DNA from 4 places in the Mesorhizobium sp. BR1-1-15 genome. Region 3 is predicted to be linked to each of the others. Evidence: predicted binding sites of a transcription regulator. Region 3 holds the regulator's gene; each other region holds the start of a gene.

Region 1 (4,238 bases), on a different contig from region 3:
CAACAACGGCGCCAACCTGCTCAACGTCAACACGTTCTGGCAGCGCGTCATCACCGGCATGTTGATCATCGTCATCGTCTACTTCGACGGCCTGCGCCGCCGGGGTGGCAAGTAAACCGCTGAAATCGATCGCCGGCCCGGTCGAAAGATCGGCCGGCGATTCCATGAACCGACTGGATTGAAGCATGAAAGCCGTTGTCTGCCGTTCGCCCGGCGACCTTGTCGTGGAAGACCGTCCCGCGGCTGGCTCGCCGCCTCCCGGCTGGGCGCTGGTGGCGGTCAGCCATGTCGGCATCTGCGGCACCGACTATCACATCTTCGAGGGCAAGCATCCCTTCCTCGTCTACCCCCGCATCATGGGCCATGAAGTGTCGGGGACCATCGTCGAGGCGGGCGAAGGCGTTGGTCTTGCCACGGGCGAGCCGGTCATCATCAATCCCTATCTGGCGTGCGGCAAATGCATCGCCTGCCGGCACGGTAAACCCAATTGCTGTGTCCGGATCGAAGTGCTCGGCGTGCATCGCGACGGAGCCATGTGTGAACAGATCCTTATCCCGGAACAAAACCTCTATCCAGCCAACGGCCTGTCGTTGGCCGATGCCGCGGCCATCGAATTCCTGGCCATCGGCGCCCATGCGGTGCGGCGCTCGCGTGCCGATCCCGGCGCACGGACGCTCGTCATCGGCGCCGGACCGATCGGGCTCGGCACCGCCATCTTCGCCCGCATCGCCGGGCTCGACGTGACGCTGCTCGACATGAGCAGCGAAAGGCTCGGCTTCGCCGCCAATGAACTCGGCTTCAAGACCCTCGACGGGTCGCGCGGCGCGGCATCCGATCTGGTCAGCGAAGCGACATCAGGCGAAGGCTTCGACGTGGTCTTCGACGCCACCGGCAACACCGGCTCGGTGCAGTCGGCCTTCGCTCATGTCGCGCATGGCGGGACATTGGTGCTGGTCAGCGTCGTCAAGGACGACATCGCCTTTTCCGACCCCGAATTCCACAAGCGCGAGATGACGCTTGTCGGCAGCCGCAATGCCTTGCGGGCCGATTTCGACCACGTCGCCGCCTCGATCCGCGATGGCGCCGTGCCGCTGGCCAAGCTCGTCACCCACCGCACCACGCTTGCCGACACGCCACGTGACCTCGCCCGCTGGGCGCATGAGAAATCCGGCCTGATCAAGGCCGTGATCGAGGTGGGGGCATAAGATGGCAGGCGGTGAACCCGGCCTGAGTTGACGACGCCCCGCGCAGGTCGACCCCCAAACGCCAAGCCGCTGACAACCGAGCTGGTCTGGTACCAGCGTTAGTATAAGGCCGACACGCCCTACAGCGCCGACAGTTTCAGCTCCACCCGCTCTGCCGGGAAGCGCGCCTCGGCGAATTGGATCGGCCGGCCGGCCGGCGTCATGTTGACGGCGATCGTGACCAGCACGATGCCGCCCGGCTGCAGATCGAGGTCGGCAAGGTCGGAAGCATCGGCGTGACGCGCCGACAGCACCGTCGATTGCCTGAGATAATCGTCTATGCCGAAACGCTTGAGCGATGCGGTGATCGACCCGGTCTCGGCCATGGCCACATCGATGCCGGCGAAGCGCTTGGCGTCGAACCAGCCGGAAGCGCGCGACACCGGCTTCCCATCGGCCTCGCCGCGCGTCTCCAGGCGAATCACATCCGATCCCCTGGCAAGGCCCAGGGCTTCGGCGACGCGCTGGCTGGCCGGCTCGACCGATGAGGACAGGAGCACGATATGCCGCTCCGACGCCTGGCCCTGCAAGCCGGTTGAAAATCGCGTGCGCGCGCCGATGGGATAGGACAGCCGCTTGCGCGACAGCACGAAAGTGCCGCGCCCCTGCTCGGCCCGCAGTACCCCGTCTTGCACGAGCGCCGCGATGGCGCTGCGCACCGTGTGACGGTTGACGCCATAGCGCTCGGCCAGCGCCACCTCCGGCGGCAGCGCGGCATTCTCGGCGAAATCGCCGGCAGCGATCGATTGCAGGATTCGGTCGGCGATCTGGCGCCACAACGAGACGCCGCTGCGCCGCTCGATACCGTCAGCCACGTGTTTTCCGTTCACGGTTTCGCCCCTGGCCGGCCCCTGTCACGCACCCGTCATGGACTCGCGTTAGGTAATGGGTATAATTCGTATGGTTGTCTATATCAATAGACAAATTAGAAGCAAGGATGTTGCTCATGCGAGGACAGGAAGCGCGCGACCAGGCCGAACGCAAGGCGGCCATGGCAACCCTGGCGCAGTCCAGCGGCGACGACATCGTTCGCCTCTGGAACGAATCCGGCCTGCCTGCCGAGGCCGAACTGCTGCGCGGTCCCGAGACCGGCCTGGTTACCATGCGCGGCCGCATCGGCGGCGGCGGCGCGCCGTTCAATGTCGGCGAGGCCACCGTGACCCGCGCCACAGTGCGCCTGCCGTCCGGACAGGTCGGCCATTGCTATGCGCTCGGCCGCGACAAGCAGAAGGCGAAGCTGGCGGCCATCGCCGACGCGCTGTGGCAGGACCCCGCCCACCGAGAGGCGGTCGAAACGGGCCTTCTCGCGCCGCTGCGGGCTGCCTTGACCACGGCACGAGAAAGGCGCCGCGCCGAAACGGCGGCAACGAAGGTGGATTTCTTCACCATGGTTCGCGGAGAAGATTGATGGATATCGCAGCGCAATCGATCGAGGGCGGGTTCGCCGATCCGGTGTTCAACGCCCAGACGGTGTTTCGCGCCGTCATGGACGCAATGGCGCGGCCGGGCAGCGTGCAACCCTTGCCGGCCCTGGCCCGCCCGCCGGCGCCGCTTTCGGCGACATCGGGCGCGGTTGCGCTGGCATTGTGCGACAATGACACGCCGCTCTGGCTCGACCCGGCCCTGCATGCCTCGGCAGCGGTCATGTCCTGGCTCGGCTTTCACAGCGGTGCGCCGCTGGCCAACACCCCGGCCGACGCGCATTTCGCGTTTGTGGCCTCGCCGGCCGAGATGATGGCGCTCGACGGTTTCTCGCAAGGCACGCAGGACTATCCCGACCGCTCGACCACATTGATCCTGCAGGTCGGCGATCTCACGTCAGGCACGCCGCTGCTGCTCGAAGGTCCTGGCATCGAGAAGACGGCGACGATCGCGCCGGCCCGCATGCCGCGTCATTTCATCGAGCAGTGGAAGCAGAACATCAACCGCTTTCCGCGCGGCGTCGACATCATCCTGGCGGCACATGACAGCCTCGCCTGCCTGCCGCGTACGACACGCATCAAGACGACGGAGGCCTAGCGATGTATGTTGCGGTAAAAGGCGGCGAAGCCGCGATCGCCAACGCCCACAGCCTGCTCGCTGACCGTCGGCGCGGTGACCGCTCGGTACCGGCACTGCGCCTCGACCAGATCGTCGAACAGCTGGCGCTCGGCGTCGACCGGGTGATGAGCGAAGGCTCGCTTTACGATCGCGAACTCGCCGCACTCGCTATCGTGCAGGCGCGCGGCGACATGATCGAGGCGATCTTCCTGGTGCGGGCCTACCGCACCACGCTGCCGCGCTTTGGCTATACAAATGCCATCGACACCGCCACCATGCTGGTCGAACGCCGCGTTTCGGCGACCTACAAGGACCTGCCCGGCGGCCAGTTGCTTGGGCCCACCTTCGACTACACGCACCGGCTGCTCGATCCCGAGCTTGCCGCCGGCGCCGATGTCGCCGCGCCCTTGCGGCGCGAGACGGAAGCGCAGGCAATGCCGCGCGTCTCGGCGATCCTCGCTCGCGATGGGCTGATCGAGCCGGACGGAGACATGCCGCAGGACCATGTCCCCGGCGACATCACCCGCGAGCCGCTGGAGTTCCCGATGGCTCGCGACATCCGCCTGCAGGCGCTGTCGCGCGGCGACGAGGGCTTCCTGCTGGCGCTCGGCTATTCCACGCAGCGCGGCTATGCCCGCAACCATCCCTTCGTCGGCGAGATCCGCATCGGCGAGGTCGAGCTGGAGCTCGACGTGCCCGAACTGCCTTTCGCGGTGCCGCTCGGTACCGCGCGCGTTACCGAATGCCAGATGGTCAATCAGTTCAAGGGCTCGGCCAAGGCGCCACCGCAATTCACACGCGGCTACGGGCTGGTCTTCGGCCAGAGCGAGCGCAAGGCGATGGCCATGGCACTCTGCGACCGCGCTCTTCGTGCAAGCGAACTCGGCGAGGACATTGTCGCCGCCGCCCAGGACGAGGAATTCGTCATCTCGCACTCCGACAACGTCCAGGCGA
Region 2 (4,238 bases), on a different contig from region 3:
GGCCTAAGGATGGTTTGCAGCGTCTGCGTCGAGGCAACGAAAGTGTAGTAGATCGGGAAGGCCACGATCAGTATGCCGAGGATGAGCACGGCATGTGCAAGGAAAATGCGAAACGGGGATTGACCGATCATCGCGCTCCTCAGCCGTAATGAACCTTCCGTTCCACGTAGCGGAACTGGATGGCGGTGAGCGCGATGACGATGACCATCAGGATGACCGACTGCGCCGCCGAATCGCCGAGGATCAGATTGACGAAGCCGTCATTGTAGACCTTGTAGACCAGTGTCTCGGTGGCCTTGCCCGGCCCGCCGCCGGTGACGGCGTGGACGATGCCGAACGTGTCGAACAGCGCATAGACGGTATTGACGACCAAAAGGAAAAACGTCGTCGGCGCCAAAAGCGGGAAGACGATGGTCCAGAAGCGCTTGGTTTCGCCGGCGCCGTCGATCGCCGCCGCCTCGATCAGCGTTTTCGGCACCGCCTGCAGCCCGGCGACGAAGAACAGGAAATTATAGCTGATCTGCTTCCAGGCGGCCGCCGCCACCAGAAGGATCATGGCGTCGGTGCCGTTGAGCAGCGGATCCCAGGCGACGCCCAAACGTCTCAGCAGATAAGACAGCGAGCCGATCGATGGATTGAACAGGAACAGCCACAGCATGCCTGCAATCGCCGGCGCCACCGCGTAGGGCCAGATCATCAGCGTGCGGTAGAGGCCTTTGCCGCGCACCACCTTTTCCGCCATCACGGCAAGGAGCAGCGCCACGCCCATGGCAACGATCACGGTCGCGAGCGAAAACACCACTGTGACCTTGATCGAGTTGAGATAGGCCGGGTCGGCAAGCACCTTGCGGAAATTGGCAAACCAGACGAACCTGCTCCTCAGCCCGAACGGATCCTGCCTCAGCATCGACTGGTAGAGCGCCTGCCCGGCCGGCCAGTAGAAGAACACCAGCGTGATGGCAAGTTGCGGCGCCACCAGGAGGTATGGCAAGACTTTGTTGGGAAAGACGACGCGCGGGGTCAATGCGCCGCTCCGGCGTGGAAAGCCGAGCGGCACTCTACGGCGCTCACCGCTGCCCTGCCGGGCATCTCCCCCTCTTGGAGGAAGATTGGCAGTTCCTGCGGCAGCTGCCATTCTCCAGCTTTGACAATCGCCGAAAACGGTCGCGACAGCCAGTCTCCCCCCTTCAGGGGGAGATGCCCGGCAGGGCAGAGGGGGGCCTCGTAGAGCAAGGACTATAACTCGATAGGTTCGGACGCGCCCTAATTCCCCAGCGCTTCCTTGATCGCCGCGTTGCCACGCGTGACCGCATTGTCGAGCGCCTGCTGGGCGGTTTCCTGGCCGGCAAGCATCTTTTCGAACTCCTCGTTCTGGATGTCGCGCACCTGCGGCAAGTTCGGCAACCGCACGCCCTTCGAATTGTCGGTCGGCGCCTTGCCCGTCATCTGCAGGATCGGCGTCTCGCGACCGGGATTCTTGTCGTAGAAGCCGGACTTTTTCGTCGCCTCATAGGCGGCGAGCGTCACCGGCAGGTATCCCGATTTCTGGTGCAGATATTCCTGCACATCGGTCTTGGACAGATAGGCGAAGAAAGCCGCGACGCCTTTGTACTCCTCGTCGGACTTGCCGCCGAAGACCCAAAGGCTGGCACCGCCCGGCGTCGTGTTCTGCGGCGCGCCCTTGGCGTCGCTGTCATAGGGCAACTGGCCAATGCCGTAGTTCATGCCCGACTTGACGATGTCGCCTAGGCCGCCCGAGGATTCGGTGAAGATGCCGCATTCGCCGGCGAGGAATATCTGCTTGGCTTCGGAGGTGCGCCCGCCATATTTGAAGGTGCCGTCCTTGGCCAGATCGGCGAGCGCCTGGAAATGTTTGACGAAGATCGGCGAGTTGATCTTGAGTTCGACATCACCGCCGGCCAGGCCATTCTGCTGCGTGGCCCACGGCACATCGTTCCACGCCGCGAAGTTTTCCAGGTGTATCCAGGTCAGCCAGGTCGAGGTGTAGCCGCAAGCGGCGGCGCCGCTCGCCTTGATCTTTTTGGCATCCTCCCACACCTCGTTCCAGGTCTTGGGTGGGTTGTTCACATCGAGCCCCGCCTTCTGGAAGATGTCCTTGTTGTAGTAGAGGATCGGCGAGGAGGAGTTGTAGGGGAAGGACAGCATGGTGCCGTCCGGCGTCGAATAATAACCGACGATGCCTGGCAGATACTGGCTCTTGTCAAAGTCCATCCCGGCGCCGGTCAGCACCTCTGCCACTGGCTTGATCGCGTCCCGGGCCGCCATCATCACGCCGGTGCCGACATCGAACACCTGGATGATGTCAGGCGACTGGCCGGCGCGATAGGCGGCGATGCCGGCATTCAGCGTTTCGGGATAGGTGCCCTTGAAAACCGGAACAATCTGATAGTCGCCCTGGCTGGCGTTGAAATCCTTGGAAATCTTGTCGACGACCTCTGCGTTGGCGCCGGTCATGGCGTGCCACCAGCTGATCTGCGTGACGGCGAAGGCGGAGGTTGTGGAAAGCAGGGTCACGGCGACACCGGCCGCGAAGCCAAAGAACTTCATGTTTCGTCTCCCGTTCTCATTGCTTGTCATTGGCGAAAGGGGCACTCCCGCAATGGCACTATGTGTCGTTCGCGCGCAGCGGACAACGGTTTTGTTGCGGGCAGGCGCACTTCATGTCCGGCTAAAGTAGCGTTCACTTCCGGATGAAAGTGACCCGGAAAAGGATTGCATAGCGGCTTGCTGCTTGAATGATGTACCAGGGACCTGTCTCGAGACGGTCAGCGACCTCACCGACGGACGGCGTCTAACAGCACATGACAACACTGACATGACAACGCTGAAAAAGGCGTCGGTTTAATGCTCGGTCGATGCGTGGAAATTCCCGTCCCGCGCTCAGCCTGACGGATTTGACATCGGCCAATCAGTCTGCTGGCCGGGAATGGGTCTGCCGCCGCTCAGTTCTGCTGCCGCTCGGTTCCAGAAGCGCGCGGCAAGTAGAGATGCAGGCTTGTTCCCTGACCGATTTCGCTATCGATTCGGACATGCCCACCGGATTGCTTGATGAAGCCGTAAACTTGGCTTAGCCCGAGTCCCGTACCCTGCCCTTCCGATTTTGTTGTGAAGAATGGTTCGAAAACGCGCGCCAGGGTGTCCTTGCTCATTCCACAGCCGGTATCGCGTACAGTCACGCGAACAAATGAAGCCGCCGCTGAACGCAAATCCTCCAGATCATTTGGAAAATTGCTGGTCTCAATCGTGAGAGTGCCATTGCCTTTCATTGCATCTCTGGCGTTCACGGCAAGGTTAAGAACGGCGATGTCGAGCTGGTTGGCATCGATAAGGATAGGGTCCAAGGCTGGATCCAGATTGCATTGTACCCGGATGCCGCTCCCCAACGTCCGTTCCAGCAGCGTCGTCAGCCCCTTGATACGTTCATTGAGATCAATCTGTTCCGGGACCAGGGATTGGCGTCGCGAAAAGGCAAGCAGTTGCTGTGTTAGCGCTCCTCCATTTTCGATCCGCCTGAACATCTCCTCGACCAGCAGAGCGACTTTCTCATCCGCAGGATCTTTAGCGATCTGTTTCTCCAGAAGCCGAAGGCCAGACCCGAAAACGGCGAGTAGGTTGTTGAAGTCATGGACAATGCCAGCTGCGAGGCGTCCAATGGCTTCGAGCTTTTGTGACTGGCGTGCGTTTTCTTCTCTTGATCGCTGGGCCGAGACATCGCGCAGGCTGGCAAGCAATGCGGGCCTGCTGTCCCAGGTAACCTCGACCGTACGCATTTCCACTTCTGCCGGCTTGCGGCCGGAACGGTGAACGGTGATCTCGGCGATCTCTCCGGAGACGACCGGACGGCCGAGCGGAACGTGGAGGAGTTCGTCAAGCGGCTGTCCAAAAATTACGGCTGCCGCAGGATTGGCATAGAGCACTGTTCCGTCCAAATCGACCACCAGCATCCCGTCGGCGGTATTTTCGATCAACTGGCGAAAGCTGAGCTGGCTGATGCCAGCCGGAGATGTATCTCCGGGCGATTCCAGCATTTCGGCGGCGTTTTGCGCCGTATTCAAGGCGCTCTTCATGTCGACGTGTTGTCCACGGCGGAGTCGCCGAACACATCAGGCGCGCTGTCAAAGGGCTTTCCAAGATGCATACCGCCACTGTCGATGGTGAAGCGCCGTATCTGTTTGTCGTGTTCGCTGCCGCGCATTTTCAGCACCATCATGCCGCGA
Region 3 (4,238 bases):
CACTCAACAACCAGTTCTGGTCGAGCAATCTCAACGCCCCAATGGCCAGCCTGCCCGTCACCATCTTCCAGTTCGCTCTCAGCCCCTACGAGGAATGGCAGCAGCTGGCGTGGACCGGCGCACTCATAATCACCCTTACGGTTCTCGGGCTGAGCATCTTCGCCCGCAGCCTTACCGGACGCAGAGAGGACAGATGAAACCGATGTTGTCCACCGAGTTGAATACGCCCGAAGTCGCGGTCGAGAAAGCCAAGATCGAGGTCAAGGGCCTCAATTTCTACTATGGCCAGTCGAAGGCGCTGAAGGATATCAGCCTGTCGCTGCCCGAGCGCAGCGTCACCGCCTTCATCGGGCCTTCGGGCTGCGGGAAGTCGACGCTGCTGCGCGTCTTCAACCGCATCTACGAGCTTTACCCGAGGCAGAGCGCCGAGGGCCAGGTGCTGCTCGACGGCCAGAATATCCTCGACCGCTCGCAGGATCTCAACCTGCTCAGGACCAAGATCGGCATGGTGTTCCAGAAGCCGACGCCGTTCCCGATGTCGATCTACGAGAACATCGCCTTCGGCGTCAGGCTCTATGAGAAGCTCAGCAAGGCGGAGATGGACGGCCGTGTCGAGCAGGCGCTGAAGCGCGCGGCACTGTGGAGCGAGGTCAAGGACAAGCTCAACGCCAGCGGCCTCAGCCTTTCGGGCGGCCAGCAGCAGCGCCTCTGCATCGCCCGCACGGTGGCGGTGAAGCCGGAGGTCATCCTGCTCGACGAGCCTGCCTCGGCGCTCGATCCGCTGTCGACCGCCAAGATCGAGGAGCTGATCGACGAGTTGCAGGCCGATTATACGATCGTCATCGTCACCCACAACATGCAGCAGGCGGCGCGCGTGTCGAAGCAGACCGCCTTCATGTATCTGGGCGAGCTGGTCGAGTTCGACCGCACCGAGAAGATCTTCACGTCGCCCCGCGAGAAGCGCACGCAGGACTATATCACCGGCCGCTTCGGCTGATCCCAGGCATACGAGGACCAAGATCATGGCCGAACACACAGTCGCAGCCTTTGACGAAGATCTCGGACAGATCAGCAGGCTGATCCGCGACATGGGCGATCTCGCCTCATCGATGGTCGGCGGCGCGACCAAGGCGCTCCTGAATTCCGACAACGCGCTCGCCCAGCGCGTCGTCTCCGACGACGCGATCATGGATGCGCGCCAGCGCGAACTCGACGACCGCGCCATCACCCTGATCGCCAAGCGGCAGCCCATGGCGGACGATCTGCGCCATGTCGTCGGCTCGATCCGCATGGCGGGCGATCTCGAACGCATCGGCGATCTCGCCAAGAACATCGCCAAGCGCGTCGGCACCGTCGGCCTTGCCGCCACGCCGCGCGACCTGTCGCACTCCATCGACGCCATGGCGCAGCTTGTGCTGATCCAGGTGCAAGGCGTGATCGAGGAGTATGCGGCGCGCGATGCCGCGGCACTTGCGAAGCTGCGCGCCGACGATGAACGCATCGACGTCAAATACACGTCGGTCTTCCGCGAGCTGCTGACCTACATGATGGAGGATCCGCGCAACATCACCGCCTGCACGCATCTTTTGTTCTGCGCCAAGAATCTCGAGCGCATCGGCGATCACGTGACCAACATTGCCGAAAATGCCTATTATGTGCTGACCGGCACGCAATTGCCCGCCAATCGCCCGAAGCAGGACGAGACGGCGATGTCGGCGCCAGCGGCTTGACGGCAGGGGTGACCAGTCGATGATCGCGCCACGCATCATGGTGGTGGAGGACGAGGAGCCGCTGGGTGTGCTGCTCCGTTACAATCTGGAATCGGAGGGTTATCAGGTAGAGGTGGTGACGCGCGGCGACGAAGCCGAGATCCGCTTGCAGGAGAATGTCCCTGACCTTCTTGTGCTCGACTGGATGGTGCCGGCGGTGTCCGGCATCGAGCTCTGCCGCCGTCTCCGCATGCGGCCCGATACCGAGCGGCTGCCGATCATCATGCTGACGGCGCGCGGCGAGGAAAGCGACCGGGTGCGCGGTCTCTCCACCGGCGCCGACGACTATCTGGTCAAGCCGTTCTCAACGCCGGAATTCATGGCACGCGTCAAGGCGCTGCTGCGCCGCGCCAAGCCCGAAGTTCTGTCCAGCGTGCTCAAGGTCGGCGACATCGTGCTCGACCGTGAATCGCACCGGGTCTACCGCAAGAAAAGCGAGATCCGGCTCGGGCCGACCGAGTTCCGCCTGCTCGAATTCATGATGCGACATCCCGGCCGCGTGTTCTCGCGCAGCCAACTGCTCGACAATGTCTGGGGCGAAACGATCTATATCGACGAGCGCACCGTGGACGTGCATGTCGGCCGGCTGCGCAAGGCGGTCAACAACGGCCGCATGCCTGACGTTATCCGCACCATTCGGGGCGCGGGGTACGCGATCCGCGAAGACTAGGGATATGTCACGCAACGTTCTCGCCTATGCCTGATTTCGCCTGTGCCCCCGGCGCGAAAATTTCCTGGTCGACGAAGGTCAGCGCGCGCATGGCGCAGCCCTCGCGGATCAGCGGCAGTTCGTTCGGCTCGGTGTCGAAGGAAATCGATTTCGAGTGCTGGCCGCCGGCGGTCTGGGCAATGGCCTCGCGCAGAGCCGGCTCGATCAGGTCGAAGGCGGCGGCGCTGACGCCGACCATGGCGACCGGCGCCGGATCGATCAGGGCGAACAGGCTGCCAAGGCCGTAACCCAGCGCCTCGCCGGCCTTGCGGTAGGCTTCGCGCTCCGGCCCGTCCTTTTCGCGCGCCGAGGCCGCCAGGGTGCGCATGTCGGCGTCGCTGACGTCGACGGGCTGGGTGTCCTCGCCAAGCTGCCTCGCGTTGCGCCAAATGGCATAGTTGCCGGCATAGGCCTCGACGCAGCCGCGCCGCCCGCAGCGGCAGAGCGCCCCGCCGGGGCGATGGATCATGTGGCCGAACTCGCCTCCGGATGAATGGGTGCCGGTGAACAGTTCACCCTTCAGCACCAAGCCCATGCCGATGCCGTGCGACAAAAGTATGGCGATGAAGTCGTCGCGGTAGCGCTGGGGATCGCGCCAGCGCAGCGCCACCGCCATCATGTTGCAATCGTTCTCCATGGTGGCGGGAATGCCGAACTCGGCCTCCAGTATGTCGGCGAAGGCGATGTCGGTCTGCGGCGTGATCGGCGACCACAGCATGGCGCGCGCATCCGTGTCGGTGATGCCCTGGATCGCCAGCGCGATACGGGCGATGCTGCCGACGTCGAGGTCGGGATCCTCGAACCGCCGCCTGACGATGGCCACGCATTCGCCGATCAGCGCCTCGCGCGACAGGGTCAGCGTGTCCAGCCGGCGCTGCTCCTCAGATATCACCTGGCCGGCATAGTCGATGACTGCGACGGAGAGGAAATTCAGCGACAGCACAACGGTCATCACCGCCGCGGCTTCAGGGTTGAGGCTGAGGCCGACCTGCGGCCGACCGCGTTTCAGCGCACCGGCCTCGCTCGGCTTGCTCTGCGCCAGGATGCCTTCGCCAATCAGGTCGGAGGAGATCGCCGATATGGTGGAATGGCTGAGCCCGGTGGTCGCGGCAATCTCGGTGCGCGAGGGCTGCCCGGCACGGCGCACGGCCGCGATCACCATCGCCCGGTTGCGTCGGCGCAAATCGTCGTGGCGGATTCCGACCGACATGTTTCTCGCATCCTCCCCGTCGCCGCGTTCTCTCCCCAGGATCCCGACGACCGTCAAATACTGGCAGAACCGGCCTTGGCTGTCATTATTTATTCCGGAGCTCGAAAAAAATTCACGAGGACATCAAAATACATCAGAATCGACGTTGACAGCGTTCCGACGATGGACCAGTGTTTTTTCGAGGCTCGAAAAAATAGAGCCTTTGTGCCGGCCTACGGGCCTGTTTGGTCGCGCCATACGCGGCGCAGGGAGGATTAAGATGAAGAGATTCACAGCCGCCATCCTGGCGGGTGTCGCCATGTCGCTGACGCTCGCGTCGGTCGCGCAGGCGAAGGACAAGGTCATCGGCGTTTCCTGGTCGAACTTCCAGGAAGAGCGCTGGAAGACCGACGAGGCCGCCATGAAGAAGGCGATCGAAGCCGCCGGCGACAAGTATATTTCCGCCGACGCCCAGTCCAATCCCGGCAAGCAGCTCACCGACGTCGAGAGCCTGATCTCCCAGGGCGCCAATTCGCTGATCATCCTGGCGCAGGACGCCTCCGCCATCGGC
Region 4 (4,238 bases), on a different contig from region 3:
CAACCGCACGCTCTACAGCGCCTGCGCCTCGGATCCCAGCGACTACTATGCCGTCAACGATCCAAACAAATTGCCGAACGTGTTCCAGCAGATCGCCAACAAATTCTCGAAATTGCAACTGACGAATTGAACGCTCGACCCCGCTGGGCGGCATCCTGGAAGGATGCCGCGAATTTCAGCTCATATGGGCGACGACCTTGTCCACCGTTTCGGGGAAGAAGTCGGGCGCCGCGTGGCGTTTGCCGAACATCATGTCGTATTGCAGCAGCCGGAAGTCGCGGATCGCCGGGTCGATCTGCTTTTGCCGCGCCCAATCGGGCGTGGCTTCTCCCGCCGGCGTCAGCAGCAGATTGCGGTCGACTACGCGGTAGCGTTCGCGCATCTCGCCCAGGAAGCCGGTATAGTAGGGGTGGGTGATGCCGGCCGTTTTCAGGATGTGATAGGGCAGGAAGGCGGGGCTGACGGCGCCCATGTCCTTGGCAGGGCCTGTGCGGTTTGACCAGATGACCAGTGGCGTCTGATGATGCTCCAGCGCCGCCTCGGCGGAAGCCTCCTTGCGCGGCGCGACATTGTCCTTCATGAACCCGGTCTCCACATAGACAGGCCCAAGCGGCGGCAGATGGTCGCCGAAGAAGGCGATGACGGTGGGGCGAGAGCGTTTCTTTGCCCATTCGATCAGGCGTTCGAGACCGCGGTCCGCGTCGGCCGAGCCCTCGGTGTAACTCAGCAGCGATTCACGCGCCCATTGGCTGATCGGCGCCTGCACGGTGTGGGTCGGGTTGTAGTAGCGGTTCGGCTCGTAAGGGCCGTGGTTCTGCAGGCTGACGGCAAAGAAGAACACCGGGGCATCGCTGGCATCGGCCTCGCTGATGATCTCGTCCGTCATCGCCGCGTCGGATGCCAGCGGCCCGCGCTTTTGCATCGGCGGCAGCGTCTCTTCCGATCTGAAGTCGTCGAAGCCGAAATCGGCATAGACCGCGCCGCGGTTCCAGAACCAGTTGGTGCCCGGATGGATCGCGCGCGCCCTGTAGCCCTCCCTCTTCAGGAAGGTCGCCAGCGATGGCGTCGGCGTGCGCACATATTGCTGGTAGGGGATGCTGCCGGCCGGCAGGAAGGCGTTGGAGAAGCCGGTCAGTGCCTCGAACTCGATATTGGCGGTCATGCCGCCGAATTCGGGTGAGAACATGGAGCCCGAACGCAGCGCCCGCACATTGGGGATCGGATCGGGCGTGATGGTGACCCCGGGCAGCTTGGTCGGATCCCAGAAGGATTCGCTCATGACGACGATGATGTCGGGCTTTTCCTGTGGCACCGAGGCGGTCACCTGCGGCCTGTCGATGGCCGCGATCGCCTTTTCCGAATAGCCTGGCGGCGCCGAGACATGCGCCATCGGCACGTTGAGCGCGAAGGCGAGCGCAAAGCCGTTGGAGGCGTAATTTTCCTTCTGGTCCCACATAATCGGGATGATCTGCAGCCGGTCCCGGGTCCACGAGAAGGTGGCATAGTCCATGATCGAGACGAAGAAGGCGAGCAGCGGCACCGCCAGCGTCAGCCGGGCGAGACGGCCCTTGCGGCTGAGTATCGGCACCTTTCGACGCCAGACCCGCCAGCCATAAATGAGCAGCGACAGGCCGGCGACGATGCCGACAACCATGGCAAGCGCAGTCATCGGGCGGTCACGCACCAGAAGCGGCAGCAGCGCCACGATCTGGCGGGAGTAGAGGAAATCGGTCGGGTAGAGGGGATCGCCGAGATAATGCGATTTCTGGTGACCGATGAAAGCCAGGGAGAGCGTCAGCGGCGCGACGATCATCAGGCTTTGATAGCTGCGGCCGAAAACGGCATCGAGGCCGACCAGAACCAGTGCGAACACCACGATCGTGGTCCAGCCCGGCTTGAGCGGCTGCAGGAAGAAGGAAACCGTGCCGGCGAAGTCGCCGCGCACGATCAATTCGATGGCGAACACCAGGACGGCCGCGATCAGCAGGCTGGTCAGCCCATAGCGTATGGTCGGCCACTTCCGTCCCGGCAGGTAGCCGGTGGAAGGATCGTCTTCCAGAAACTGTGGCGCGGCTTTGCCTGCGCCTTTCGAAATCCTAGCCACTTTAACTTCCCCACCCAGCGACAGACCCGTCACTCGATTGTCATGGAATTGTCACGCAAAGCTAGCGCCTGTGGCGGAAATAAGAAGAGCCAGCAAACGATTCGTGAGCGGTTTTCATCAGGAGTGATCGCCAAAAAGCCTTTTGGAACAGGCACTCGGCCGGCAAAGCTGCCAAGGGGCCGGGTCGAACCGGGCTTGACTTGGCAGGCCGCGTTGCGTCACAGGCAGGAAAATTCGTGTATCAGGCAAGCAGAACCGAGCTTTGGGAGCCCACACATGGCCGTTGCATTCACCTTTCCGGGACAAGGCAGCCAGGCTGTCGGCATGGGCAAGGACCTCGCCGATGCCTTCCCCGAGGCGCGTAGGGTTTTTAGCGAAGTCGACGACGCGCTCGGCGAAAACCTGTCGAAGCTGATCTGGGAAGGGCCGGAAGAGACGCTGACGCTCACCGCCAACGCGCAGCCGGCGCTGATGGCCGTATCGCTGGCCGCGATCAGGGCCTTGGAAGCGCGCGGCTTCTCGCTGAAGGACAAGATTACCTACGTCGCTGGCCATTCGCTGGGCGAATATTCGGCGCTTGCCGCCACCGGCTTCGTCTCGGTTGCCGATGCCGCCAGGCTGCTGCGCATCCGCGGCAATGCCATGCAAGCGGCGGTGCCCGCCGGCGAAGGCGCCATGGCGGCGATCATCGGACTGGAGCAGGCCGATGTCGAAGCCGCCTGCGCCGAGGCTGCCAAAGGATCGGTCTGCCAGATCGCCAACGACAATGGCGGTGGCCAGCTGGTGATTTCCGGCGCCAAGGCAGCGGTCGAACTGGCTGCCAAACTGTGCACGGAAAAAGGCGCCAAGCGAGCGCTGATGCTGCAGGTCTCCGCGCCCTTCCATTCGGCGCTGATGGCGCCCGCCGCCGAGATCATGCGCGAGGCGCTGGCCGGGGTAACCAAGAACGCGCCTGTCGTGCCGCTCGTCTCCAATGTCACGGTCACTCCGACCAGCGATCCCGAAATCATTGCGCGCCGTCTGTTCGAACAGGTGATCGGCCGCGTGCGCTGGCGCGAGACGGTGGAGTGGTTCGGCGCGAACGGCGTCACCACGCTCTATGAAGTCGGCGCGGGAAAAGTGCTTTCAGGGCTGGCCCGGCGCATCAACCGCGAAATCGCCACGGCATCGGTCGGTTCCGCGGCCGAGGTCGAAACCGCACTGGCGGCGCTCGGGTGAGGCGCCGCGTGTGAATTTGATGGCGCGGCTTGTATCGCTGAAGATATTCTGGTGATGGCAATCGGATACCCGCGAGACGTATACAGATAAGGTTGCTCGCTGAGCTTCCGAAACCAAAGAGGAAAACACATGTTCGAACTGACCGGCCGCAAGGCACTTGTCACCGGCGCGTCGGGAGGCATCGGCGAGGCGATCGCCAGGGTGCTGCATGCGCAAGGCGCCATCGTCGGCCTGCACGGCACGCGCGTCGAGAGACTGGAGGCGCTGGCCGCCGACCTGGGCGACCGGGTGAAGCTGTTTCCGGCCGACCTGTCGAACCGCGACGAGGTCAAGGCGCTCGGCCAGAAAGCGGAGGCCGATCTCGAGGGCGTCGACATCCTGGTCAACAATGCCGGCATCACCAAGGACGGGCTGTTCGTGCGGATGTCGGACGCCGACTGGGACAGCGTGCTCGAAGTCAATCTGACAGCCGTGTTCAGGCTGACGCGTGAGCTGACCCATCCGATGATGCGCCGTCGCCACGGCCGCATCATCAACATTACCTCGGTGGTCGGCGTCACCGGCAATCCCGGCCAGACCAACTACTGCGCCTCCAAGGCCGGCATGATCGGCTTTTCCAAATCGCTGGCGCAGGAGATCGCCACCCGCAGCATAACCGTCAACTGTGTCGCCCCGGGCTTCATCGAATCGGCGATGACCGACAAGCTCAACGACAAGCAGAAGGAGGCGATCATGGCCGCTATCCCGACGCGCCGCATGGGCACCAGCGCCGAAGTGGCGTCCGCCGTCGCTTATCTTGCCTCCAACGAGGCCGGCTACGTCACCGGCCAAACCATCCATGTGAACGGCGGCATGGCGATGATCTGATCGGGTCGGCCAAAGCATGCATTTCGGGCCGGGCCCGGGCATTCGCGGT

What was found. Region 3 encodes PhoB, which activates phosphate uptake and scavenging genes when phosphate is short. Its sites were predicted from a motif close to TGTCATNNANCTGTCAT; they were not measured.
Region 1: phnF (phosphonate metabolism transcriptional regulator PhnF) is a predicted target of PhoB. The motif match lies at 2,097-2,113, and genes of this name have one in related genera.
Region 2: ugpB (sn-glycerol-3-phosphate ABC transporter substrate-binding protein UgpB) is a predicted target of PhoB. The motif match lies at 2,826-2,842, and genes of this name have one in related genera.
Region 4: LB541_RS00195 (LTA synthase family protein) is a predicted target of PhoB. The motif match lies at 2,143-2,159, and genes of this name have one in related genera.

What each region holds. Positions count from the first base shown of each region.
Region 1 covers NZ_JAIUIF010000002.1:1,049-5,286, reverse strand. The annotation lists gene LB541_RS03670 (ABC transporter permease) at 1-115, shown strand, start outside; gene LB541_RS03665 (zinc-binding alcohol dehydrogenase family protein) at 186-1,205, shown strand; gene phnF (phosphonate metabolism transcriptional regulator PhnF) at 1,325-2,059, opposite strand; gene phnG (phosphonate C-P lyase system protein PhnG) at 2,191-2,652, shown strand; gene phnH (phosphonate C-P lyase system protein PhnH) at 2,652-3,263, shown strand; gene LB541_RS03645 (carbon-phosphorus lyase complex subunit PhnI) at 3,266-4,238, shown strand, end outside.
Region 2 covers NZ_JAIUIF010000010.1:64,976-69,213, reverse strand. The annotation lists gene ugpE (sn-glycerol-3-phosphate ABC transporter permease UgpE) at 1-131, opposite strand, end outside; gene ugpA (sn-glycerol-3-phosphate ABC transporter permease UgpA) at 140-1,024, opposite strand; gene ugpB (sn-glycerol-3-phosphate ABC transporter substrate-binding protein UgpB) at 1,264-2,568, opposite strand; gene LB541_RS18240 (two-component system sensor histidine kinase NtrB) at 2,964-4,088, opposite strand; gene kaiC (circadian clock protein KaiC) at 4,085-4,238, opposite strand, start outside.
Region 3 covers NZ_JAIUIF010000017.1:53,958-58,195, reverse strand. The annotation lists gene pstA (phosphate ABC transporter permease PstA) at 1-197, shown strand, start outside; gene pstB (phosphate ABC transporter ATP-binding protein PstB) at 194-997, shown strand; gene phoU (phosphate signaling complex protein PhoU) at 1,023-1,730, shown strand; gene phoB (phosphate regulon transcriptional regulator PhoB) at 1,750-2,439, shown strand; gene LB541_RS23865 (ROK family protein) at 2,447-3,688, opposite strand; gene xylF (D-xylose ABC transporter substrate-binding protein) at 3,948-4,238, shown strand, end outside.
Region 4 covers NZ_JAIUIF010000001.1:33,766-38,003, reverse strand. The annotation lists gene LB541_RS00200 (pilus assembly protein) at 1-130, shown strand, start outside; gene LB541_RS00195 (LTA synthase family protein) at 176-2,104, opposite strand; gene fabD (ACP S-malonyltransferase) at 2,381-3,322, shown strand; gene fabG (3-oxoacyl-[acyl-carrier-protein] reductase) at 3,452-4,189, shown strand.